Linked DNA regions of Variovorax paradoxus. The protein of the gene in region 1 interacts with the protein of each later gene in a pairwise test. Links are inferred from orthologs where the notes say so. Each region holds a gene or a part of one and is shown in the gene's direction. Other genes may lie near its edges.

Evidence for each region.
Region 2: the proteins of uvrB (region 1) and uvrA interact in binary tests that used the Escherichia coli proteins (3 or more experiments, as listed by UniProt). The link is inferred for Variovorax paradoxus from one-to-one orthologs.

Annotation. Positions count from the first base shown.
Region 1 is NZ_CP123990.1:1,757,264-1,767,747, forward strand. What follows is about bases 5,173-8,123. They hold uvrB (excinuclease ABC subunit UvrB), read left to right. Parts: upstream 5,173-5,564; coding sequence 5,565-7,682; downstream 7,683-8,123. Other genes in these bases: iscR (Fe-S cluster assembly transcriptional regulator IscR), read left to right, coding at 7,917-8,123. In the rest of the region: QHG62_RS08645 (Lrp/AsnC family transcriptional regulator), read right to left, coding at 1-306; drug/metabolite exporter YedA, read left to right, coding at 422-1,348; QHG62_RS08655 (LysE family translocator), read right to left, coding at 1,362-2,000; QHG62_RS08660 (RnfABCDGE type electron transport complex subunit B), read right to left, coding at 1,997-2,626; QHG62_RS08665 (polyhydroxyalkanoate depolymerase), read right to left, coding at 2,623-4,038; more of iscR, read left to right, coding at 8,124-8,453; QHG62_RS08685 (IscS subfamily cysteine desulfurase), read left to right, coding at 8,539-9,759; Fe-S cluster assembly scaffold IscU, read left to right, coding at 9,810-10,226; iron-sulfur cluster assembly protein IscA, read left to right, coding at 10,228-10,484. UniProt on the Escherichia coli protein: The UvrABC repair system catalyzes the recognition and processing of DNA lesions. A damage recognition complex composed of 2 UvrA and 2 UvrB subunits scans DNA for abnormalities.
Region 2 is NZ_CP123990.1:3,062,950-3,074,155, reverse strand. The notes cover bases 4,577-8,249. They hold uvrA (excinuclease ABC subunit UvrA), read left to right. Parts: upstream 4,577-4,968; coding sequence 4,969-8,049; downstream 8,050-8,249. Other genes in these bases: QHG62_RS14930 (DMT family transporter), read left to right, coding at 8,104-8,249; QHG62_RS14940 (chloride channel protein), read left to right, coding at 4,577-4,950. In the rest of the region: QHG62_RS14960 (fimbria/pilus outer membrane usher protein), read left to right, coding at 1-1,195; QHG62_RS14955 (Csu type fimbrial protein), read left to right, coding at 1,192-2,196; QHG62_RS14950 (hypothetical protein), read left to right, coding at 2,364-2,834; ssb (single-stranded DNA-binding protein), read right to left, coding at 2,906-3,460; more of QHG62_RS14940, read left to right, coding at 3,568-4,576; more of QHG62_RS14930, read left to right, coding at 8,250-8,997; QHG62_RS14925 (GntR family transcriptional regulator), read right to left, coding at 9,008-9,745; QHG62_RS14920 (glycerol-3-phosphate dehydrogenase/oxidase), read right to left, coding at 9,766-11,206. UniProt on the Escherichia coli protein: The UvrABC repair system catalyzes the recognition and processing of DNA lesions. UvrA is an ATPase and a DNA-binding protein. A damage recognition complex composed of 2 UvrA and 2 UvrB subunits scans DNA for abnormalities.

The DNA of each region.
Region 1 (10,484 bases):
GGTCACGTTGTAGGCGTTGACGCACTCCGGCGTCTGCTGCACCAGCTCGACCACGCGCGCGTAGTCGGCCCGGCCCACGCGGATGACCGCGCGGATGCCATAGCCCAGCTTGCCGAGATTGACCGTGGCGCGATAGCCGCTGATCACGCCCGCGGCTTCGAGCTTTTTCACGCGCTCGGTCACGGCCGGCTGGCTCAGGTGCACGCGGCGGCCGAGCTCGGCCATGGTGAGCCGCGCGTCGCCCTGCAACTCGGCCAGGATGCGGGTGTCGTGAGCGTCCAGCGTGGGGTTGAAGGCGAAGTCCATGCAACTCCTTTAAATCGACGGTGCAAAACGGTGAGAACCATGAGTTGTGCATGGCTGCAATGAGTTTGCCTTCATACCATGGATGGCGTTCCAATACCAACAATACAGATCTCGCATGCCTACCCTCGCATCTCCCGCCCAAGCCGCTTCCAGGTCGCCTGTACGTAGTTCGATGCCGCTGCTCCTCTGGCTTTGCCTCGCCGCCACGTGGGTGGTGTGGGGCTCGACCTATCTCGCAATCAAGTACGCGCTGGTCAGCTTCGCGCCTTTTCTCCAGATGGGCTCTCGCTTCTTGTTTGCGGGCGTGCTGCTGGCTGCATGGATGCGCTGGCGCGGCGCCGCATGGCCGTCGGGCCTGCAATGGCGCAACGCGCTGGTGGTGGGCTCGCTGATGCTGGGCGGCGGCATGGGTGGTACGGCCCATGCCGAAGTGTCGATCGGCTCCGGGCTGGTGGTGGCGTTCATTGCGGTGGTGCCGCTTTTGATTGCATTGCTGAACCTGATCTGGGGCGTGAAGCCGACGCGGCTCGAAGCAGCGGGCATCGCGCTCGGGCTCGTCGGCGTGCTGATGCTGACGCAGGGAAGCGGCTTCCAGTCGTCGCCCGCAGGGCTGGTGGCAATTTCCATCGCATGCATCTGCTGGTCGCTGGGCAGCGTGCTGAGCCAGCGCAGCCTGCCGCTTGCCCCCGGGGCCATGGGTTTTGCCAGCGAGATGATCTGCGGCGGCGTGGTGCTGCTGGTGCTTTCGGCAATCTCCGGCGAGCGGTTCGTGTGGCCGCCGCAGCCAGAGGCCGTGGCAGCCTGGCTTTACCTCGTGGTCTTCGGTTCGCTGATCGCGTTCAACGCCTACATGGTGCTGCTTGCCAGGGCCCCGGCGGCGCTCGCTTCGAGCTACACCTTCGTCAACCCCGTGATCGCAATGCTGCTGGGCGTGTGGGTTGCCAACGAGACCGTGACGCGCTTCGAGTGGTATGCGGTGGCCGTCATCCTGGCCGGCGTGTTGCTGCTGCTCTTCAAGCGCGCCCAGAAGGAGAAGGCCTGAGCGCGCACGTCGTTCAGGTGCCCGGACGGCGCCAGAAGGCCAGCGTGGCCGCCAGCAGCCACATGCCGGCCGCGCAGCTGCGGTTCAGCACCTTGAGGCCGCGCCGCGAGAGCCAGCGCACGGCCTGCGTGCCGGCGGCCGCGTAGGCCAGCATCACGCAGGTGTCGAGCGCGACGAAGATCGAACCCAGCAGCAGGTACTGCGTGCCTTGCGGCTTGGTGATGTCGATGAACTGCGGCAGAAAGGCCGCGAAGAACAACACGGTCTTGGGATTCGAAAGCGCAACCAGCAGGCTGCGCACAAGCGCAATGCGTCCGTGCGGACGAACCTCGATGGCGGACTTGGCCAGCGCCTCGCCCAGGTCGGTGGCGTCGCTGCGCCACAGCTTGATGCCGAGCCACACCAGGTAGGCGACGCCCGCCACGCGAATCGCGTTGAAGAGCAGTTCCGATGCGGCCAGCAGCGAGCCGAGCCCGAGCGCGACCACCGTAATGAGCGTGACGCTGCCGAGCGATGCACCCGCAATGCCCCAGCTCGCGCGGCGCATGCCGCCATCGATGCCGTTGGACAGCGCCAGCAGCATCGTGGGGCCGGGAATCACGGCCAGTGCGAGCGAGGCAACCACATAGATGAGCAGGGTGTCGGGTGTCATGGCTTGGCGGTGGGTGGGCGTTGCTGGGCGGCGCGGGCTCGCGCCAGGGCTGCTTCGACGATGGAGCGCTTGCGCGTGTCGGCGGCTTGCGGCTCAGCGGCGGCGGGTTCAGGTTCTTCGATTCGCTTGGCGATGCGGCGATGCTCGCCATGCAGCTGGTAGCGCTTCAATGCCGCCTCTGCCTGCGCTTGCGACCATGCGGCCCAGCCTGTACGGCCCGGCGTTTCAACCTCGAGCGAGATGCAATCGACGGGGCAGACCGGAATGCAGAGCTCGCAGCCCGTGCAGTGCGCTTCGATGACCGTGTGCATGCGCTTGTTGATGCCCACGATGGCATCGGTGGGGCAGGCATCGAGGCAGAGCGTGCAGCCGATGCACCAGGCCTCGTCGATCACCGCCATGGCGCGTGGGCCTTCGGTGCCGAACCGGGGATCGAGCGGCACCTGTTCGCGGCCCGTGAGCTGCGCGAGCCTGGCAATGCCTTCCGCGCCGCCGGGCGGGCACTGGTTGATGCCGGCTTCTCCGTCGGCCACGGCCTGCGCATAGCCCGCGCAATCGGGGTAGCCGCAACGCGTGCACTGCGTTTGCGGCAGTGCGTTGTGAATGCGCGCGGCCAGCCCGTTCACTTCCTGCGTGCCGCGGGCTTCTTCACGGCTGCAACGGCCACCGCTTTCTTGGCTGCGACATTCTTCTTGGCGGCCACGGCAACCGTCTTTCGCCCGGGCTTGATGCGGTCTTCGGCCGGCAGGGCCTCGCGTGCGCCGGCGCGCCGCTGGGGCTGGTCGTGGGCGGCGATGAATTTCTGCACCTTGGGATAGACCAGTTCGCGCCAGCGGCGGCCGCTGAAGATGCCATAGTGGCCCGCGCCCTTGACTTCGTAGTGCTCGCGCTGCGCGTCGTCGATGCCGGTGCACAGGCTGTGCGCGGCCTCGGTCTGGCCCGAGCCCGAAATGTCGTCGAGCTCACCCTCGACGGTGAGCAGGGCGGTGGAATGAATGTCTTGCGGGCGCACGCGCTCGATCTGGCCCTTGGGGTTCTTCACGTCCCAGGTGCCGTTCACGAGCTCGAACTGCTGGAACACGGTGCGAATGGTGTCCAGGTAGTAATCGGCGTCCATGTCGAGCACCGCGTTGTACTCGTCGTAGAACTTGCGGTGGGCCTCGGCGCTCGCGTCATCGCCCTTGATCAGGTCCTTGAAGTAGTCGTAGTGGCTGCTGGCATGCCGGTCGGGGTTCATCGCCACGAAACCCGTGTGCTGCAGGAAGCCCGGATACACGCGGCGGCCTTCACCCGGAAAGCCTTGCGGCACCCGGTAGATCACGTTGTTCTCGAACCACTCGTAGCTCTTGTTCATTGCAAGGTTGTTCACCGCGGTGGGCGACTTGCGGGCGTCGATGGGGCCGCCCATCATGGTCATGGTGAGCGGCAGCGGCTCGCCGCGGCTTGCCATGAGCGACACGGCCGCCAGCACTGGCACGGTCGGCTGGCACACGCTCACCACGTGGCAGTTGCCGTATTCGGCCTGCAGCCGGCGGATGAACTCCTGCACGTAGTTGATGTAGTCGTCCAGGTGGAACTCGCCCTGCGACAGCGGCACGAGGCGCGCGTTCTTCCAGTCGGTGATGTAGACCTTGTGGTCTTGCAGCATGGTGCGCACGGTGTCGCGCAGCAGCGTGGCGTAGTGGCCCGAGAGCGGCGCCACGATCAGCACCACGGGCTGGCTCTTGAGTGTCTTGAGAGTGTGCGGCTCGTCGGTAAAGCGCTTGAAGCGGCGCAACTCGCAGAAAGGCTTGTCGAGCTCGACGACTTCCTGGATCACGACGTCGTCGCCGTCGACCTTCACCGACTTGATGTTGAACTCAGGCTTTTCGTAGTCCTTGCCCAGGCGATAGAGCAGGTCGTAGCCTGCGGCCATGCGCTGTGCCATGGGCAACTGGCCCCACACCGCGCCTTGGCCATAGAGCTTGGAGGCCGCTTGCGCGAAGTCCGAAAACGGTTCCATCAAGGAACGCTGGGCTTCGTAGAGTTGATAAAGCATCGCTGGTGTTGTAGTGAAATGTTGCAGTGCAATATATCAGCGCAATTGCGGCGATGCAGGAGGCCAAACCCTACATCGGCCACAGCGCGAGGGTCTTCCCGTCGTAGGAGCGTGAAGGAATCGTCCGAAAACGAATTCCCTCACACTTTGCTGTCACCTAGATGACTTTGGCAATCGACGCGCAGACGTAGTCGATGTTCTTGCTGTTGAGCGCGGCCACGCACATGCGGCCGGTGTCGGTGCCGTACACGCCGAACTCGCTGCGCAGGCGCACCATCTGGTCCTTGCTGAGGCCCGAGTAGCTGAACATGCCGATCTGCTTGGTGATGAAGCTCATGTCTTCCTTCACGCCGGCAGCCTTGAGGCCATCGACCAGCTTCTGGCGCATGGCCTTGATGCGCACGCGCATTTCGCCGAGTTCCTTTTCCCACAGGGCGCGCAGTTCGGGGTTGCCGAGCACGGCTGCCACCACGGCGCCGCCGTGGATCGGCGGGTTGCTGTAGTTGGTGCGAATGGCGATCTTGAGCTGCGAGAGCACGCGGCCGGCTTCTTCCTTGTTTTCGCAGAGCACCGAGAGGGCGCCCACGCGCTCGCCGTACAGGCTGAAGCTCTTGGAGAACGAGGTCGAGACGAAGAAGGTCAGGCCGGCGTCGACGAACTTGGCGACAGCGGCGCCGTCTTCCTTCAGGCCGTAGCCGAAGCCCTGGTAGGCCATGTCGAGGAAGGGCACGAGGCCCTTGGCCTTGACGGCCGCGACCACCTGGTCCCACTGCTCTGGCGTGATGTCGTAGCCGGTCGGGTTGTGGCAGCAGGCGTGCAGCACGACCACGGTACCGGCGGGCGCTGCACTCAGGGCAGCCAACATGCCGTCGAAGTTGACGCCGCGCTTGGCCGCGTCGTAGTAGGGGTAGCTTTCGACCACGAAGCCCGCGTTGGTGAACAGCGCGCGGTGGTTTTCCCAGCTCGGGTCGCTGATCAGCACCTTGGCATTGGGGTTGAGCTTCTTGAGAAAGTCGGCGCCGACCCCAGCTCGGGTCGCTGATCAGCACCTTGGCATTGGGGTTGAGCTTCTTGAGAAAGTCGGCGCCGACCTTCAGGCCGCCCGTGCCGCCGATGCCCTGCACCGTGGCCACGCGGCCGGACTGCACGGGTTCGCTGTCGGCGCCGAAGACCAGGCCCTTGACGGCGTTGTCGTATGCCACGATGCCGTCGATCGGCAGGTAGCCGCGCGCCGTGGGGGCTTTCATCATGTTCTGTTCGGCGGCCTGCACGCACTGGAGCAGGGGCAGCTTGCCGTTGTCGTCGTAATAGACGCCGACGCCGAGGTTGACCTTGTTGGGGTTGGTATCGGCTGCAAATTGCTCGTTGAGGCCGAGGATCGGGTCGCGCGGTGCCATTTCGACCGCGGTGAACATAGACATGGAAAGGTCCTTTGGGATGAAAGCTTCGCTGGCAACCGGACTTGCGCTACGCTTTCCGGTTGCCTTGAATTTTACCGGCGCCATCGCCACCTGTCGGGAACAGCCATGCCAGAGAACAACGAAGCCATAGCAGACCTGAAGAAACTGGACCCGATCGGTCCGGCCAAGCAGGGCGAATTCATCAAGTATCCCGGTTCGCCATTCGAGCTTTTCCAGCCCTATCCGCCGGCCGGAGACCAGCCGAAGGCCATCGACGGGCTGGTGGAGGGCGTGCTCGACGGCGAGGTGTTCCAGACGCTGCTGGGCGTGACGGGCTCGGGCAAGACCTTTACCATGGCCAACGTGATTGCGCGCCTGGGCCGCCCGGCCATCGTTTTTGCGCCCAACAAGACGCTGGCGGCGCAGCTCTACAGCGAGTTTCGCGAGTTCTTTCCCAAGAACGCAGTCGAGTACTTCGTGAGCTATTACGACTACTACCAGCCCGAGGCCTACGTGCCCCAGCGCGACCTGTTCATCGAGAAGGACTCGTCGATCAACGAGCACATCGAGCAGATGCGGCTTTCAGCCACCAAGAGCGTGCTGGAGCGGCGCGACACGGTCATCGTGGCCACGGTGAGCGCCATTTACGGCATCGGCACGCCCGAGGACTACACGCAGATGCGTTTCATCATGCGGGTGGGCGACAAGATCGGCCAGCGCGACGTGATCGGGCGGCTGATCCGCATGCAGTACACCCGCAACGAGCAGGACTTTTCGCGCGGCACCTTCCGCGTGCGCGGCGACACGATCGACGTGTTTCCGGCCGAGCACAGCGAGCTGGCGATCCGCATCGAGCTGTTCGACGACGAGATCGAGTCGCTGCAGCTCTTCGATCCGCTTACCGGGCGCATCCGGCAGAAGATTCCGCGCTTTACGGTGTATCCGTCGAGCCACTATGTGACCCCGCGCGACAAGGTGCTGGGCGCGGTGGAAACCATCAAGATCGAACTGGCCGAGCGGCTCAAGGAGTTCGTCAGCCAGGGCAAGCTGGTGGAGGCGCAGCGGCTGGAGCAGCGCACCCGCTTCGACCTGGAAATGCTGGCCGAAATCGGCCACTGCAAGGGCATCGAGAACTACACGCGCCACCTTTCGGGCGCGGCGCCGGGCCAGCCGCCGGCCACGCTGACCGACTACCTGCCGAAAGACGCCTTGATGTTCCTGGACGAGAGCCACCAGATGGTCGGCCAGCTCAGTGCCATGTACAACGGCGACCGGGCGCGCAAGACCACGCTGGTCGAATACGGCTTCCGCTTGCCAAGCGCCTTGGACAACCGGCCGCTCAAGCTGGAGGAGTTCGAAACGCGCATGCGCCAGTGCATCTTCGTTTCGGCCACTCCGGCGCAGTACGAAAAGGACCATGCCGGCAACGTGGTCGAGCAGTTGGTTCGGCCGACCGGCCTGATCGACCCCGAAGTGGAGGTGCGCCCCGCCACGCACCAAGTGGACGACGTGCTGAGCGAGATCCGCATCCGGGTGGAAAAGAACGAGCGCGTGCTCATCACCACGCTGACCAAGCGCATGGCCGAGCAGCTGACCGACTACCTGGGCGACAACGGCGTGAAGGTGCGCTATCTCCACAGCGACGTCGATACTGTGGAGCGGGTCGAAATATTGCGCGACCTGCGGCTGGGCACTTTCGACGTGCTGGTGGGCATCAACCTGCTGCGGGAAGGCCTGGACATTCCGGAGGTGTCGCTCGTCGCCATCCTGGATGCCGACAAGGAAGGTTTTCTGCGCGCCGAGCGTTCGCTCATCCAGACCATCGGCCGCGCGGCCCGAAACCTGAACGGCAAGGCCATCCTGTATGCCGACCGGATGACCGACTCGATGAAAAAGGCGATCGACGAGACCGAACGCCGCCGCGCCCGGCAGATTGCCTACAACGAGGCCAACGGCATCACGCCGCGCAGCATCGTCAAGCAGGTGCGGGACCTGATCGACGGCGTCTACAGCGAGAAAACCGGCAAGGAAATGGCCAAGCTCGACCTGGAACGCGCCAAGGTCGAGGACATGAGCGAAAAGGACATCGCCCGGGAAATCAAGCGGCTCGAAAAGCTCATGCTCGAGCACGCCCGCAACCTGGAATTCGAGAAGGCGGCCCGGGTGCGCGACCAGCTGGCGCTGCTGCGGGAGCAGGCTTTTGGCGCTTCGGGCGGGGACAACATCGCCGTGTTGCCGTCCTAGGACGGGGTTCCGGTTTCTTCAAGCGGCCGCCGCTGGGGTTTACCCGAGCAAACCTCAGGGCCTTCTGTTATACTTGACCGAAATACTCAACAACAAAAAAAAGAACTTCGCGATGAAGAACCGATCCCATCGGCTGGGTTCACCAGCTTGAGGGGTCGGGCAGGGCGGAGACGAAGTCACCGCGGCCCCGGGCCACGGTGTCATTTCAACGGTAAGCACTTGAAGGAGCTTGCGATGCGTCTCACTACCAAAGGCCGTTTTGCGGTCACAGCAATGATCGATCTGGCGCTGCGTCAGAACACCGGTCCGGTCACGCTGGCTGCGATCAGCCAGCGGCAGCAGATTTCGTTGTCGTATCTCGAGCAGCTGTTCGGCAAACTGCGCCGTCACGAGCTGGTCGAGTCGACCCGCGGCCCCGGCGGCGGCTACAGCCTCGGCCGCAAGGCTGCGGATATCACCGTCGCAGACATCATTGTTTCCGTCGATGAGCCGATCGATGCCACGCAGTGCGGCGGCAAGGAAAACTGCCTCGGCGAAGCCGGCCGCTGCATGACGCACGAGCTCTGGGCATCGCTGAACCAGCGCATGGTCGAGTTCCTCGATTCGGTCACGCTGCAAAAGCTGGTCGACGACCAGATCGCCAAGGGCGTTCAGATCGAGAACAAGCCGGTCGTCAAGCGCGCCATTTCCGCGCAGCCGGTGGTCAAGCCGATTCGCGTGAACGCGCCGAATTCGGTCTTTGCCCTCGGCAACGTGTTCGCGAAGTCCTGATGTCCTGAGTGGTGGAGCGCCCGCGGGCGTTGCCACCGGAAGCGCAGATCAAAGAAAACAACCCCCACGCCAGCCCGAGCCAGCCATGGACGTAACTCCTCATTTCCCGATCTATCTCGACTACGGCGCCACCACGCCGTGCGACCCGCGCGTGGTCGACGCCATGATTCCCTGGTTGCGCGAGCATTTCGGCAACCCGGCATCGCGCAGCCATGCCTGGGGCTGGGAAGCCGAAGAGGCAGTGGAAAAGGCGCGTGGCCAAGTGGCCGAGCTGATCAACGCCGACCCGCGTGAAATCGTCTGGACGTCGGGCGCTACGGAGTCGATCAACCTTGCGCTCAAGGGTGCAGCCCACTTCTACAAGGGCAAGGGCAAGCACCTGATCACCCTGAAGACCGAGCACAAGGCCGTGCTCGACACCATGCGCGAACTCGAGCGCCAGGGCTTTGAAGTGACCTACCTCGACGTCGAGGAAAACGGCCTGGTCGACCTCGACAAGTTCAAGGCCGCGATCCGCCCCGACACCATCCTGGCAAGCGTGCTGTTCGTGAACAACGAAATCGGCGTGATCCAGGACGTGGTCGCGCTGGGCAACGCCTGCCGCGAAAAAGGCGTGATCTTCCACGTCGATTCGGCCCAGGCCACCGGCAAGGTCGAGATCGACATCACGAAGCTGCCCATCGACCTGATGAGCCTGGCTTCGCACAAGACCTATGGCCCGAAGGGCATCGGCGCGCTGTACGTGCGCCGCAAGCCGCGCATCCGGCTCGAAGCGCAAATGCACGGCGGCGGCCACGAGCGCGGCATGCGCTCGGGCACGCTGCCCACGCACCAGATCGTGGGCATGGGCGAGGCCTACCGCATTGCCAAGCTCGAAATGAAGGACGACATCGCCCATGCGCGCCGCCTGCAGAAGCGTCTGCTCGACGGCCTGAAAGACGTGGAGCAGGTGTTCATCAACGGCGACCTCGAGCAGCGTGTGCCGCACAACCTGAACATGAGCTTCAACTACGTCGAAGGCGAGTCGCTGATCATGGGCATCAAGGGCCTGGCGGTGTCGTCGGGTTCGGCCTGCACGTCGGCCAGCCTGGAGCCCAGCTATGTGTTGCGCGCCCTGGGCCGCAGCGACGAGCTGGCCCACAGCAGCCTGCGCATGACCATCGGCCGTTTCACGACCGAAGAAGAAATCGACTACGCCATCTCGACCATCAAGCACAACGTTGCAAAGCTGCGCGAGCTGAGCCCCCTGTGGGAGATGTTCCAGGACGGCGTCGACATCAGCACGATCCAGTGGTCGGCCCACTGACGCCGGACCGCACCAGGCTCCACGATTGAACAAAGTTTGAGAGGTACACCATGGCATATTCTTCCAAAGTCATCGACCACTACGAAAATCCCCGCAACGTCGGCTCCTTCGAAAAGGGCGACGACTCGGTAGGCACCGGCATGGTCGGCGCACCGGCCTGCGGCGACGTCATGAAGCTGCAGATCAAGGTCAACCCCGAGACCGGCGTGATCGAAGACGCGCGCTTCAAGACCTACGGCTGCGGTTCGGCCATTGCCTCGTCGTCGCTCGTGACCGAATGGGTCAAGGGCAAGACGCTCGACGAAGCCGCGGCGCTCAAGAACGCGCAAATTGCCGAAGAACTGGCCCTGCCGCCCGTCAAGATCCACTGCTCGATCCTGGCTGAAGATGCCATCAAGGCTGCCGTGAGCGACTACAAGGCCAAGCACGGCGTCAAGACGGCACAAGCCGAGCCGGCAGTCCACTGACATGGCCGTTACCTTGACCGAAGCCGCTGCGCGCCACGTGACCCGCTACCTCGGCAAGCGGGGCAAGGGCGTGGGCGTGCGGCTGGGCGTGAAGACCACCGGTTGCTCGGGCCTGGCCTACAAGCTCGAGTACGTGGACGAGTTCACGCCCGAAGACGTGGTGTTCGAAGACCATGGCGTGAAGGTGCTGGTCGACCCAAAGAGCCTGGCCTACATCGACGGCACGCAACTCGACTTCGTGCGCGAGGGCTTGAACGA
Region 2 (11,206 bases), 1.3 Mb from region 1 along the record:
CCAAAGCGGCGTGGTCTCGGGCGCCGTGGCGCACAGCAGCTACGGCGGCGAGCAGGGCTCGCTGGCCAACCTGGGCTACAGCTGGCGCGACAACCAATTCAACTTTGCCGTCGAAGGCACCCGCACGCGCGGCGAGTACCGCGATGTGGCATCGCTGTACGGCGGCCCGCCGCCGCGCGGCTCGGGCCGGGCCTCGATCGGCTACACCACCGGCAACTTCGGCAGCTTCGGCCTCAGCTACCTTTACCTACGCTATCCCGCGCAGCAGGCAACGCGCCTGGCAAGCGTCTACTGGTTCAGGGCCGTGGGCCGCAACGCCTCGGTGAACGTCAGCCTGAACCAGAACCTGGACGACCGCCGCGAGCGCAGCCTGTTCGTCGGGTTCACTTGGGCGCTGGATGGCAACGTCACGGCCAGCGCCGGCCTCCAGCGCGAGCGCGACCGCAATATCTACACCGCCGATGCGCAGAGCTCCACGCCGGGCGAGGGCGGCATCGGCTGGCGCGCCGGCCTGCGCCAGGGCGGTGGCCAGAACGGCGGCCAGGCCGAGATCGAATACCTGGGCCGCTACGGCCGCGCCATGGCCGGCATCAGCGTGCTTGGCGACAGCCGCTACGCCTATGCCGGCGCTACGGGCTCGGTCGTGTTCATGGGCGGCCAGACTTTTGCGGCGCGCCGCATCGACGACGCCTTCGCGCTGGTCTCCACCGACGGGATCGCCGGCGTGCCGGTGAGGCTGGAGAACCGGGACATCGGCACCACTGACCCCAACGGCATGCTGCTGGTGGCACCGCTCAGCGCCTACCAGAACAACCAGCTGTCCATCGACCCGATGCAATTGCCGGCCGACGTGAGGATCGAGCGCGTCAAGACGGTTGCCACGCCGAGCGACCGCGCCGGCACGCTGGTGCGATTCGGCATCACGCCCATCAGCGCGGCCGCGCTCATCCTGGTGGATGAGGAAGGCAAGCCCCTGCCGCTGGGCAGCCGTGTGCGCGCCAACTCGCAAGGCAGCGATCCCGCGCTGGTCGGCTTCGACGGCGCGGTGTACCTCGAAACGCTCCAGCCCCGCAACACCCTCGAGGTACAGACGCCCGCCGGCCGCTGCCGCGCGAGCTTCGACTATCGCAAGGACGGCGCCGGGATTCCGCAGATCGGGCCGCTGCGCTGTGCCAAGGAAACCAAGACGCCATGAGCTTTCTGAACCGCTCCTTGAAGGCCCTCGGCCTGCCGCTGCTCTGCGCATTCCTGTGGTGGCTGCCCGCGGGCAGCGCGCAGGCGGCGGTCACTTGCACCGCGAACATGTCCAACGTGGCTTTCGGCACGGTCGACCTGGTCGACGGGACCGCGCCGCCTTCGGCCAACGCAACGCTGACCTACACCTGCAACAACACCGGCAACAACGCCGAGTTCGCCAGGGTCTGCTTCAACATCGGCGATGGCGACGAAGGCTTGACCAACTTCAATCCGCGCATCATGAAGAGCGGTACGAACAGCTTGAAGTTCCAGCTCTACCAGGCAGCGAGCAGCACCATCTGGGGTTCGAACGGCAACGCAGCGGTGCCGAACCCCTTCGTCGTCACGCTGAACATTCCGGCCCGGTCGAGCAGGGGGGGAAGCGCCACCATGCGCGGGGAACTGCTTGCCTTGCAAAGCACAGTGCCTCCGGGCGCCTACCAGGACAACTTCGGCGGCATCCACACCTCGATCACGCTCTCGTCGAGCACAAATGCCACGCCGGCGACGTGCAACACCTCGATGGCGGACAACTTCGCGTTCCTGGTCACCGCAACCGTTTCCAAGAGCTGCCTGGTGACGGCCGATCCGCTGAACTTCGGCACCGTCAATGGCCTGCCGGGCCAAGCCGACCAGGACCAGACCAGCACGATCAGCGTTATCTGCACGACGCCTACCGCATACACGGTAGCTCTGACCCCGTCGAGCGGCTCGACGGCGGGTGTCGGGGCCATGGCGCCGACAGGCGGCGTACCCGGCAACACGGACACGGTGCCATACCGTCTCTATCGCAACACGGGCCGTACCAACGCCTGGGGCAGCATTGCGGCCAATACCGTTGCAGGCACAGGCAACGGCTTCGCACAAGTGCTCACCTTGTACGGCCGCGTTCTGGGTGCAAGCACCAACGTACGGCCCGACAGCTACCGCGACGTCGTGACGGTCAGCGTCACCTACTGAGCGGCGCCTGCGGGCGCTCCGGTCCGGAAAAAACCTGCTAGCCATTGGCAGGTTATGGGTAAAGAATGGCGCGCACGGCCTTCATTTTCCCGAGACTCTGCCGATAAACCTGGACAGGGCGTCAATGCGACGCCCTCCACCAGGTTGCGACGAGAGGAGGAGCTCCAATGTCCGGAAACATGTCCGCTGCAGGTGCAACTGCCCTGCGCCCGACGCGAGTGGCGCCGCCATTGGCCGCCGTCGGCATGCTGCTGCTGTTGCTGCCGCTGCCGCTGCGGCTCAGTTCGGCGGAGACGACGCATGGCATGAACAGTTCGACGGCCCGCTTCAGCGTGACGATGGTCGTCCTGCCGACCTTCAAGGTGCTCGAGGTCACGCCCGTCAAGGGTGGCCATGAATACCGCGTCTGGACCAACATGAAGTCGGTGGTCATCAAGGGCCGCGAGTACCGGTTCGACAAGATCGGCGAAACAAGGCTCATGGTGGCCGGGAACGAGGCCGATGGCCGCGACAGCCTCGCGTCCGCCTGGCAAGGCGTCGTCGGTGCGATGGCGGCGACTTCGGGCTCCGCTCCGTCGCAAGCCACCGCCCCGGCAGGGGACGGAAGCAATGCGATGCGGGTGACGGTGACCTACTGACCCCACTCCATAAAAAAAGCCTGCAGCGATGGACTGCAGGCTTTCGATCGGCAAATTCCGGCGAAACGATCTCAGAACGGAATATCGTCGTCCATGTCGTCGAAGCCCGACGACGACTTGGCCGGTGCCTGGCGCGGTGCCGCTGCCGGAGCGCGCGGTGCTGCGGCGGGCGCACGGGGGGCATAACCGCCGCCGCCGCCGCCACCGCCACCTTGCGAGTAGCCGCCACCGCCGCCGCCCTGCGAATAGCCGCCATCGTCCTCCGGGCCGCCCGACGGGCCGCCCTGGCCTTGGCGGCTGCCCAGCATCTGCATCTGGTCGGCGCGGATTTCGGTGGTGTATTTTTCGATGCCGTCCTTGTCGGTCCACTTGCGCGTGCGCAGGCTACCTTCGACATACACCTGCGAGCCCTTGCGCAGGTATTGGCCGGCAATTTCGGCCAGGCGGCCGTTGAAAACGATGCGGTGCCACTCGGTGGCTTCGCGCATTTCGCCGCTTTGCTTGTCTTTCCAGCGATCGGTGGTTGCCACGGTGACGTTCGCGACCTGGTCGCCGCTCGGGAAGGTACGCATTTCGGGGTCGCGCCCCAGGTTGCCGACGACGATGACTTTATTGACCGATGCCATATGCACTGCCCCTGATAAGTAGATGGAGGAGGAGGTTGAAAGGAACCCTCGATTGTGCCCCAGGCAGCCGCCGGCATCCCCGCCGGATGCCAGAATGAGCGTTCCGCATGAACAGAGAACCCGACTTCCTCGAGCACCTGCGCGCCGAATTGCGCGGTGGCCGCATCTGGCTCGACCGCGCCATCGTGCTCGGCTACGCCATTGCGGCCGGGCTCTTCGTGGTGGGCTTCACGGTTGCCAGCGACTGGGTCTTCGGCCAGTTCCATCGCTTCTACCAGGCCTGGCCCTGGGCGGTGCTGCTGACCACGCCGCTCATCACAGCGGCCATCGTGTGGTTCACGCTGCGGTTTTTCCCCGGTGCGGGCGGTTCGGGCATTCCGCAGATCAAGGCCGCGCTGCATCCGGCGCTGCCGGAGGAGCGGCGCTTCGTCTTCGCGTCGCTCCGGCTCACGGTCGCGAAAATCGGGCTTGGCGTTGCGGGCTTCGCGGCCGGACTGTCGATCGGGCGCGAAGGCCCGTCGGTGCAGGTTGCGGCGGGCGTGATGCAGCATGCGCGGCGCTGGCTGTCGCCCAACACCACCATCGATTCCCGCGCACTGCTAGTGGCGGGCGGCGCGGCCGGCATTGCGGCGGCCTTCAATGCGCCGCTGGCGGGCGTGGTGTTTGCCATCGAAGAACTGTCGGGCCGCCTGGAGGCGCGTTCCAGCGGCCTCATCATCACGGCCATTGTGCTGGCGGGCCTGGTGGCGGTGTCGGCTTTCGGCAATACCAGCTACTTCGGCGTGATCCGCGTGCCGCGGCTGGGCTGGGACGCGCTCGGGCCCGGGCTGCTGGTCGCGCTGCTGAGCGGCGCTGCGGGAGGTCTGTTCGCGCGGCTGCTGATTGCCTCGCTGACCGGCACGGCCGGGCGCCTCAATCGCTGGCGGGCGCGCTTTCCGGTGCGGTTCGCGGCCTGCGGCGGGCTGGCGGTGGCAGTCATTGGGCTGGTGACGGGCGGGGTCACCTTCGGTGCCGGGTCCGAAGCGGTCAAGCAGATGCTGCTGGGCCATGACGAACTGACGCCGCTCTACACCGCGCTCAAGTTCATTGCCACCTGGCTCACCGCCTGGTGCGGCGTGCCCGGCGGCATCTTCGCGCCTTCGCTTTCCATCGGCGCGGGCATCGGCGATGCGGTGGCCGGACTGGCGGGCAATGACCTCGGGCCCGCCCTCATCGCGATGGGCATGGCCGGCTTCCTGGCCGCCGTCACGCAGGCGCCGCTCACCGCCTTCATCATCGTGATGGAAATGGTCGACGGCCACTCGATGGTGCTGAGCCTCATGGCTTCGGCCATGCTGGCCAGCCTCGTCTCCCGCATGATCAGCCGGCCGCTCTACGAGACGCTGGCCGAGCACATGGTGGGCCGGGCCATCGGCAGCACCGCGCCGGTGCACCGGCCGGGGCCCGAAGCCCCCGCAGAAAAACCTTCTCAACCCGCCCCCTCGCCATGAAATGCAGGGCGGACTATCATGCTCGGTTGCCCTCGGACGATCGAACCCTTGAAATCCCCCGCCACTGACAACCCGGAACGCGACGCCTACCTGGGCGCCGTGCTCGCGCAGCAGCGCATCAGCATCCGCGGTGCGCGCACCCACAACCTGAAGAACGTCGACCTCGACATTCCGCGCAACAAGCTGGTGGTGATCACCGGCCTGTCGGGCTCGGGCAAGTCGAGCCTGGCGTTCGACACGCTGTATGCCGAAGGACAGCGGCGCTACGTGGAAAGCCTCTCGGCCTATGCGCGGCAGTTTCTGCAGCTCATGGACAAGCCCGACGTCGACGTGATCGAGGGCCTCTCGCCCGCCATCAGCATCGAGCAGAAGGCCACCAGCCACAACCCGCGCTCCACCGTGGGCACGGTGACCGAAATCCACGACTACCTGCGCCTGCTTTACGCCCGCGCCGGCACGCCCTACTGCCCCGAACACCACCTGCCGCTGCAGGCGCAAACGGTGTCGCAGATGGTCGACGCCACGCTCGCCATTGCCAATGAGCCGCGCCTGATGATCCTGGCGCCCGTCGCGCGCGAGAAGAAAGGCGAGTTTCTGGAACTCTTCGCCGAAATGCAAGCCGCGGGCTACGTGCGCTTTCGGGTCGACGGACAAACCTACGAATACAACGACCTGCCCAAGCTCAAGAAAACCGAGAAGCACGACATCGACGTGGTGATCGACCGGCTGCGCGCGCGCCCCGACATGCAGCAGCGCCTGGCCGAGAGCTTCGAAGCCGCGTTGCGGCTCGCCGAAGGCCGCGCCATTGCGCTGGAGCTGGGCACCGAGGGAGCGCCCGACAAGGAGCACCTGTTCAACGCCAAGTTCGCGTGCCCGATCTGCCACTACTCGCTCTCGGAACTGGAGCCGCGCCTCTTCTCGTTCAACTCGCCTGTGGGCGCCTGCCCGAGTTGCGACGGCCTCGGCCACCGCGAGGTGTTCGACCCGGCGCGCGTGGTGGCCTTTCCTTCGCTCTCGCTGGCCAGTGGCGCCATCAAGGGCTGGGACCGCCGCAACGGCTACTACTTCAGCATGATCGAGAGCGTTGCGAAGCACTACAAGTTCGACGTCGACGCGCCCTTCGAATCCTTGCCCGCTTCGGTGCAGCAGGTGCTGCTGCACGGCTCGGCAGCCGAGGAGATCAAGTTCAACTACACCATGGAGTCGGGCAACTTCGCGGGCAAGAAGCTCACGAAGAAGCACCCCTTCGAGGGAATCATCCCGAACATGACGCGGCGCTACCGCGAGACCGATTCGGTGATGGTGCGCGAAGACCTTGCGCGCTTTCGCAACCTGCAGCCGTGCCCCGACTGCGGCGGCTCGCGCCTCCGGCCCGAGGCGCGCAACGTGTTCCTGGTGGACGAGGCCAATCGCCCGGCCGATGGCGGCGAGCCGCCGCGCATGGCGATCTTCGAACTGAGCCATCTCACGCTGCGCGATTCGCTCGCCTGGTTCCAGAACCTGAAGCTGCGCGGCGCCAAGGCCGACATTGCCGACAAGGTGGTGCGCGAAATCGGCCTGCGCCTGAAGTTCCTGAACGACGTGGGCCTGAACTACCTGAGCCTGGACCGCAGCGCGGAAACCCTTTCGGGCGGCGAGGCGCAGCGCATTCGCCTGGCCTCGCAAATCGGCTCCGGCCTTACGGGCGTGATGTACGTGCTCGACGAGCCGAGCATCGGCCTTCACCAGCGCGACAACGACCGCCTCATCGGCACGCTGAAGCACCTGCGCGACATCGGCAACAGCGTGATCGTGGTCGAGCACGACGAGGACATGATCCATGCCGCCGACCACGTGATCGACATGGGCCCCGGCGCCGGCGTGCACGGTGGCCGCGTGATGGCGCAGGGCACCTACGCCGAGGTGTCGGCCAACCCCGATTCGCTCACTGGCCAATACCTGTCGGGCACGAAGAAGATCGAAGTGCCCAAGCACCGCACCGCCTGGCTGCCGGTCGTGAAGAAGCCGGCCTTCAACGAAGGCAAGAAGGCCTCGCGCTTTCCGCCGAGCCCCGCGGCCGAGCGGCGCGCCGCGCGCGAAGCGGCGCACCTTGCCTCGCAAACCGACCTGCAGGAGATCCGCGTGGTCGGCGCCACCGGCAACAACCTGAAGAACGTGAGCGTGGCTTTTCCGGTCGGCCTGCTCACCTGCGTCACGGGCGTTTCGGGCTCGGGCAAGTCGACGCTGGTGAACGACACGCTCTACACCGCCGTGGCGCGCACGCTCTACCGCGCGCACGAAGAGCCGGCCGCGCATGAATCGGTCGAGGGCATCGAGTATTTCGACAAGGTCATCAATGTCGACCAGAGCCCCATCGGCCGCACGCCGCGCAGCAACCCGGCCACCTACACGGGCCTGTTCACCCCCATCCGCGAGCTGATGGCCGAGACCAACACCGCGCGCGAACGCGGCTACGGCCCGGGGCGCTTCAGCTTCAACGTGGCGGGCGGCCGCTGCGAAGCTTGCCAGGGCGACGGCGTGGTGAAGGTCGAGATGCACTTTCTGCCTGACGTGTACGTGCCCTGCGAGGTGTGCCACGGCCAGCGCTACAACCGCGAGACGCTCGAGGTCCAGTACAAGGGCAAGAACATTGCGCAGATCCTCGAGATGACGGTCGAGGTGGCGCACGAATTTTTGAAGGCCGTGCCGACTATCGAGCGCAAGCTGCGCACGCTGCTCGACGTGGGCCTTTCGTACATCAAGCTCGGCCAGTCGGCCACCACGCTCTCGGGCGGCGAGGCGCAGCGCGTGAAGCTGGCGCTGGAGCTCAGCAAGCGCGACACCGGCCGCACGCTCTACATCCTCGACGAACCGACCACCGGGCTGCACTTTGCCGATATCGAGTTGCTGCTGAAGGTGCTGCACCAACTGCGCGACGCGGGCAACACCATCGTCGTGATCGAGCACAACCTGGACGTCATCAAGACAGCCGACTGGCTCATCGACATGGGGCCGGAGGGCGGCGCCGGCGGCGGCACGGTGGTGGGCGAAGGCACGCCGGAAGATATCGCCGCGAATGAGGCGAGCCACACGGGGCGCTACCTCAAGCGGCTGCTGTAGTAGCCGGCGCCGGCTTCCTGCACGAATGCGCAAGCCGCGCCACAATCGCGGCCCATGCCTTCCTTCACGCCGCGCCAGTTCGTCCTGCTCGTTCTCCTGACCCTTGCATGGGGCCTCAACTGGCCTGTGATGAAGCTCGGCGTGGCGGACTATCCGCCGCTCGCCTTCCGCGCTATTTCCATCTGGCTGGGCCTGCCGGTGCTGGGCCTCGCGCTGGTGTGGATGAAGGTGCCCTTTCGCGTGCCGCGAAGCGCGTGGCCCGAACTGGTGTGGCTGGGCGCCACCAACATGTTCGTCTGGCATGCCTCAATCATCCTTGCGGTGAAGGCGCTCTCTGGCGGGCGCGCGGCAATCCTGGGCTACACGATGCCGGTGTTCTCGGCGGTGATCGGCGCCGTGCTGTTCTCTGCCGTGCTCACGCGGCGCGCATGGATCGGCGTGGGTGCATGCGCGGTGGGCGTGGGGCTCTTGCTGTGGCACGAACTCACCGACCTTGCAGGACGGCCCGGCTACGTGGCGCTCGCACTGGCGGCTGCCGCAACATGGGCGTTGGGCACGCAGCTGCTGCGGCACACGCGCATCGGGCTTCCCACGCTCACGCTCTCGTTCTGGATGACCGCAATGACGGCTGTCGTGATGACGGTGCTCACGCTGCTCTTTGAGCGCGACCAATGGCGTTGGCCGGGCCAGGTGACCTGGGGTTCGATTCTCTACAACGCGGTGCTGATCTTCGGCTTTGCGCACGCAGCGTGGTTCTACCTGGCGCGCGGCCTTCCGCCGGTGGCATCGACGCTCAGCGTGATGTTCATCCCCGTGCTCGGTGTGTTCAGCGGCGCGGTGTGGCTCGGCGAGGTCGTGCACTGGCAGGACTGGGTCGCCGTCGCGCTGATGATGGTGGCGATCGCCTCGGTGCTCTGGCCCTCGCGCAGCGCCGCCGCCAAGGCCTGACGAAGACGGCTCAGGTCGTCGTCTGCACGTGCAGCCGGCTGGTCTTGCAGCGGTGCAGCGCGCGGTAGTGCTCCAGCGGCCGTCCGTTGGCACCGTAGGCAATCGAATCGATGCGCAGCAGCGGCTCGGGCTGCGGCAGGTCGAGCAGCTTGCAGGTTTCGGCATCGGGCAGCACGGCATCGATCCAGCGCTCGGCGCGCACCAGCCGCAGCCCGTATTGCCGGCGCAGCACGTCGTACAGCGAGCGGTCTTCCAGGCGTGCTCGGTGCAGCCCGGGTGCAAGATCCGCCGGCACCACGGTCTCGACCAGCAGGCGCAACTCGCCATCGACGCTGCGAAGGCGCTTGAGCGCGACGACTTGCGTATCGTCGGCCAGCCCCAGTGACGAGGCCTCTTGCGCGGTGGGCGCGCGCAGTTCCTGCGTGAGGATCTGCGTGCGCACCGAGCGGCCCTTGCGCTCCATCTCGTCGGAGAAGCCCAGCACGGTCGAAACAAAATCTTCGTCGCGCTCGCGTGCCGACACGAAGGCGCCGCGACCCTTGATCTTGTAGATGAGGTTGTTGCGCACCAGGTCGGCCAGTGCCTCGCGCACCACGATGCGCGAAATGCCGAACTGCTCGCCCAGCTCCGCTTCGGAGGGCAGCTTGGCGCCGATGGGCAGCACGCCTTGCAGGATCTGCAGGCGAATGGCGTCGCGAAACTGCGCCCACAGCGGCGATTCGGAGTTGCGGTCGAGCACGGTCGACATGTCGTTGGGACTGTTCACTTTTAGGCTTGGCCAAGCACTGGGTTGGCCATCAATGATGCATCGAAAGAAGGTTGTTCGCCTGCCGGCACGGCATGAAGGCGTACGTTGTGCCGCTCGCGCAGCGCCGTGGTGCAGGCGCACAGCTCGTTGTGGGCATGCACGGCGTCCCAGCCCAGCGCCTCGGCCGCAACGCCCGCGATCTCGGCCAGGGCTGCGTCGGTCACCAGGCCGCGAATGGCCAGCAGCGTGCGGCGAATCACGAGGTCGTCCAGGTGCACCACGCCGGTTTCAAGGCACAGGTACGACAGCTCGACGGCCGAATAATCCGGCGCATGCTCGAGCGGCACGTCACCCGACGCCGCAAGGCGCTGCGCAAGCGGCAGCGCCTTCGAGCCGTAGCGCGCCAGCAGGTTCAGCGCGCGCGTGCGGCCCATGCCGGAGGCCGCCATCATCTTCTCGATGAAGCGGTCGGCCGCCGCTGCATCGGCCGGCAGCTCCGCGCCACCGCCAATGGGCAGCAACTCGGTCGATGCGGTGCGCGAGCGGCCCAGCAGCTGCATCACTTCGTTGGTGGCTTCTTCGGCCAGCGAGCGAAAGGTGGTCCACTTGCCGCCGACCAGGCCGACGATCGCAATGTCGCGCGTCGCATTCGGCGGATCGACCACCACAGAATGGTCGCGCGAAATCTGGCCCGGCTTGTCCGCATCGGAGCGCGCAAGCGGCCGCACGCCAACGTAGGTGTAGACCACGTCGCCGCGGCCGAAGGCCATGTTGGGGAAAACCTCGCGCAGCACGTCGATCAGGTAGTCGACCTCCGCCGGTTCGGTGACGATCTGGTCCGGGTCTTCCACCGGGATGTCGGTGGAGCCCACCAGCACGCGGTCCAGGAACGGGTAGACGATGCACACGCGCCCGTCCACCGCCTCGAAGTAGGCCATGCGGCCATCGAGCGCGTCGCGCAGCGCCGGGTGGTCGAGCACCAGGTGCGAGCCCTTGGTGCCCATCACGCGCGGACCGCCGCCGCCGAGCACGGCCGCGCTGCGGTCGAGCCATGCGCCCGTGGCATTCACCACGGTGTCGGCCGTCACGCGCACCAGTGCGCCGGTGATCTCGTCGCGCAAGGTGAGGATGTTGCCCGCGCAGCCCATCACGCGGCAGTAGTTCGAGGCCGCGGAGCGCGGCTGGTCGCGGCAGGCATCGCCGATGAGCTCAAGGATGAGCCATTCGGGATGGCTGATCCACGCATCGAAGAAGGTGGCGGTCCAGCGGATGGCCGCGCGGAACAAACCACGGTCGGCCGAAGGCACGCGGCTGATGCGGTGCCCCGGCATCACGCGCTGGCGGCGCCCCAGCAGGTCATAGAGCCGCAGGCCCAGCGCCACCGCCAGCAGGCCGCGTGTGCGCTGCGGCGGCGTACGGCCGAAGAACTTGAGCGCGCTGCTCATCAGTCCGCCGAAGAAG